2 regions of the Telluria sp. B2 genome follow, and region 2 is predicted to be linked to the other one. Evidence: predicted binding sites of a transcription regulator. Region 2 holds the regulator's gene; the other holds the start of a gene.
What was found. Region 2 encodes NrdR, which represses ribonucleotide reductase genes. Its sites were predicted from a motif close to CACNANATNTNGTG; they were not measured.

Region 1 (2,196 bases), 2.4 Mb from region 2:
CAACGATGGCGTGATCCAGGTCGAGGACCTGTCGCTGAAGGCGGCGCGGCCGGCGGAGGGCGCGCGTGCCTGGGAGGCGCCCGCGCCGGCCTTGCCGCCCACGCCGGCCGAAGCACCCGCGTCGCCGGCCGCGGCGCCGCTGCCGGAACCGGGCGTGCCGGTCGCGCTCGGCCCGGACAGCCTGCCGAGCAACCTGCCGGCCTACCTGGAGCAGGTCGAGCGCGACATCATCCAGCGCGCGCTGCAGCAGACCCAATTCAACCGCACCCGGACCGCCAGCCTGCTCGGTATCAGCGTGCGCCAGCTGCGCTACCAGATGCAGAAGCTGGATATCCAGGCACCGGAGAACTGACATGCCGAAACTCTTGCGCTATGCCGCCCTGGCGATCGCCCTCATCGCCGCGCTGATGTGGATGAGGCACGAAGCCGCAGTCGACAGTTGCCTGGACGCCGGCGGGCGTTGGGACAATGGTCTGGGCGAATGCGTGCAGGTTCCGTCCTCGTCCGGAGGCGCGGCCATGTAGCATGGAACGGCTTGCGGCTGCCGCGCGGCGACGCGTCGCCCGCCAATCGTGACACGTTCAGCAGTTGATAGTTATCAAAAAGTGTTGTCTTTTCGCCAGTGCAAAACGATGCACTGCGCACCGTTGTTGAGCACCAAACAAGACCGCTGAACAAGTCTTGAGCAGCATGTTAGTGCTCACTCACCCGCGATGGCGCATCTTTTGGCTGAGCCCCGATTGTCAAGAGGTGCGCGGCCAAAAAACGCCAGAAATTGAGAATTTATTCACTTGCACGGCTGCGCGCGCAGGTACTACAATTAGTCCCATCTCAATGTACAGTACTAGATATAGTGGTAGCGGAGTCAACAGTAACACCCGGTAGCCCAGCCTTGTGGGCTGTCAGCCGGTAGCCGCTGACCCAGCAGTATCGCACTTGCTTCGCATTTGCTTCACATGCAATAAATATCCGTAAGCAATAATATTGCCCGGCTTGGCTTTGCCCGGCTGGCAGGGACTTTTTTTCGCTTTTTTAAATAATGGTTGGCTGTTCGCACGCGCGGACGGCCGATTGGAACAACCGGCGGCAGCACGACTGCCCTTCCTGGAGGCTCAATGCAGACATCCCAAGACATTTCAATCCACCCGCAAGCGGCACCAGGAGCGGCAGCCGGCAGCGCTAACGCAGCCGAGATCGCCGCACGCGGCGACTACCGCATCATCCGCCGCAACGGCGCCGTCGTGCCCTTCGAGCCGAACAAGATCTCGGTCGCGATGACCAAGGCCTTCCTGGCGGTCGCCGGCGGCCAGGGCGCCGCGTCGGCCCGCATCCGCGAGCTGGTGGAAGAGCTGACCAATAACGTGGTCGCCGCCCTGATGCGCCGCCAGCCGAATGGCGGCACCTTCCACATCGAGGATGTGCAGGACCAGGTTGAACTGTCGCTGATGCGCTCGGGCGAGCACGATGTCGCGCGCGCCTACGTGCTGTACCGCGCCAAGCAGATGGAAGAGCGCCGTGCCGCCAAGGAAGCCGCCGGCGCCAGCGCCATCCAGGCGCCGCAGATCCACGTGGTCGATGGCGGCGAGCGCCGTCCGCTCGACGTCAACGACGTGCACGCCCTGGTGAACGCCGCCTGCGCCGGCCTGGAAAAGCACGTCGACGCCGACGCCATCGTCGCCGAAACCCTGCGCAACCTGTACGACGGCGTGCCGGTCGAGGAACTGCACAAGTCCGCCATCCTGGCCGCCCGCGCCCTGATGGAAACCGATCCGGCCTACAGCCAGGTCACCGCGCGCATCCTGCTGCACACGATCCGCAAGGAAGTCTTCGGCAAGGAAGTCCCGCAAGCCCAGGCTGCCGCCGAATACGTCACCTACTTCCCGCAATACATCGCCAAGGGCATCGCCAACGAGCTGCTCGACGAAGAGCTGGGCAAGTTCGACCTCGAGCGCCTGGCGAAAGCCATCGTCGCCGACCGCGACCTGCAGTTCGGCTACATCGGCCTGCAGACCCTGTACGACCGCTACTTCCTGCACGTGCGCGAAACCCGCATCGAGATGCCGCAGGCCTTCTACATGCGCGTTGCCATGGGCCTGGCCCTGCGCGAAGCGGAGCGCGAAGAGCGCGCCATCGAGTTCTACAACCTGCTGTCGTCGTTCGACTTCATGAGCTCGACCCCGACCCTGTTCAACTCGG
Region 2 (2,196 bases):
GGCGCACCGCACGCCCGATGGCTTCGAGCGCGTAGCGCCCGCCGTCGTCGATGCCGACCGCGTCCGCATGGCCGATATACGAAGCATTGGCGCCGGTGAGCAGGGTCGAGCCGGCCAGCAGCACGCCCAGGCCCAGGGACATCGCCACCAGCAGCTCGGCCATGCTCATGCCGTGCTGGCTGCCATGCGGGCGAGGACAGGCGCTCATCCCGGCACCACCAGGGTGACGAAGGCGGCCGCCTCGGGCGCGGGCCGGCCCGCCTCGGCGCGCAGGCGCCAGCCGAGCTTGATCACGATGGGCGCCGATGGGCTGCTGACGCACTCCCAGTCGGGCGCCTGCAAGGCCGCGTTCCATACGGTGGTATCCCGGCAGACGGCGATGCGCCCGCCGGGAAAGGCGGCGCGCAGGAGGCGCTGCGTCTCGTAGAGGTCAAAGCGGGCCATGCCCGCGCTGTCGCAGTCGGTCGCGCCGAAGCATTGCGCCGGCGGCGCGGCCGGATCGCCGGCGGCGGCATCGTAGTCGAGCTGGAGGTAGGGATTGGCGGCGTCGGGCAGCGCCATCTGGGCGGGATTGGCGTGCATGCGCGCGGCCAGCGAGGCGGCCAGCTGCACGGCTTCGGACTCGAGCGCGGCCTGTTCGCGCAGGCGCGCCACGAACGACTGGGTCGCCGCCGCGCCCACCGCCCCGACCGCCAGCACGAACATCGCGACCAGCACTTCGACGAGCGTAAAGCCACCGGAAAAACACCGCCGCACAGCCACCTCCACAGGGTCGGGGCGCGACCAATTTCGCGCGAGCTGTGAAGGTATCAGCACACCCTTGCGCTCCGATGAGTTGCCTCAAGCGTGCGCGGTTGCCAAAAACGGGAATAGAGCGTCTGACAAACCGCCAGGGCAAGGCGCGGCGTCGAAGACAGTACGAATGTACGGCGAGACGGTGCAACACCGCCATGGAGGTTTGCCAGGCGCTCTTATTTGCGGGGGTGACCGACTTCGGCCAGAGCCTGCTGGAATTCGGCCAGGTCCTTGAAGTCCTTGTAGACGGAGGCGAAGCGGATGTAGGCGATCTCATCCAACCGCTTGAGCTCCTGCATCACCAGTTCGCCGACATGGCCGGTATCGACTTCGCGCCGTCCGCTGGTGAGCAGCTTTTCCTCGATCGAGGCGACGGCGGCGTCGATGGCTTCGGCCGAGACCGGGCGCTTGCGCAGGGCCAGCATCAGGCTGCCGCGCAGCTTGGCTGGCGCGAATTCGGTGCGGCTGCCGTTCTTCTTGACGATGATGGGCATCGACAGTTCGATGCGTTCGTAGGTGGTGAAGCGCTTGTCGCACTGCACGCAGCGGCGCCGCCGGCGAATGGCGTCGCCTTCCTCGGATACGCGCGTATCGAGGACCTGGGTATCTTCATGCTGGCAGAACGGACATTTCATGGGGCGCCGGGATTACAAGGGACGACAACCCGGCTTCAGGCTGCCGTCCCCGATTTCACTTCTGGTACTGTACTACGCTTACTGTACTACTTACGCCGCGTAGACCGGGTACTTGTCGGTCAGGACCTTCACTTCCGCCTTCACGCGCTCGATGGTCGCGGCGTCGTGCGGGTTGTCCAGCACGTCGGCGATCAGGTTACCGACCTTCGTGGCGTCCTCTTCCTTGAAGCCGCGGGTGGTGAAGGCCGGGCTGCCGAGGCGGATGCCCGAGGTCACGAATGGCTTCTGCGGGTCGTTCGGGATGCCGTTCTTGTTGCAGGTCATGTGCGCCTGACCCAGGATGGCTTCGGCTTCCTTGCCGGTGAGACCCTTCGAACGCAGGTCGACCAGCATCACGTGCGACTGGGTGGTGCCCGAGACGATGCGCAGGCCGCGCGCGATCAGCGCGTCGGCCAGGGCCTTGGCGTTCTTCACGACCTGCTGCTGATATTGCTTGAACTCCGGCGACAGCGCTTCCTTGAAGGCGACAGCCTTGCCTGCAATCACGTGCATCAGCGGACCGCCCTGGATGCCCGGGAAGATCGCCGAGTTGATCGCTTTCTCGTGCTCGGCCTTCATCAGGATGATGCCGCCGCGCGGGCCGCGCAGCGATTTATGGGTGGTCGAGGTGACGAAGTCGGCGTAAGGCACCGGGTTCGGGTATTCGCCTGCGGCGATGAGGCCGGCGTAGTGGGCCATGTCGACCATGAAGTAGGCGCCGACTTCC

Region 1: the regulator NrdR is predicted to act here: its motif matches at 843-856, upstream of ACSUZJ_RS04185 (ribonucleoside-diphosphate reductase subunit alpha).

The regions. Positions count from the first base shown of each region.
Region 1 covers NZ_CP196525.1:915,005-917,200, forward strand. The annotation lists gene ACSUZJ_RS04175 (sigma-54-dependent transcriptional regulator) at 1-352, shown strand, start outside; gene ACSUZJ_RS04180 (hypothetical protein) at 354-524, shown strand; gene ACSUZJ_RS04185 (ribonucleoside-diphosphate reductase subunit alpha) at 1,116-2,196, shown strand, end outside.
Region 2 covers NZ_CP196525.1:3,995,721-3,997,916, forward strand. The annotation lists gene ACSUZJ_RS17790 (PilW family protein) at 1-208, opposite strand, end outside; gene pilV (type IV pilus modification protein PilV) at 205-756, opposite strand; gene nrdR (transcriptional regulator NrdR) at 972-1,430, opposite strand; gene glyA (serine hydroxymethyltransferase) at 1,521-2,196, opposite strand, start outside.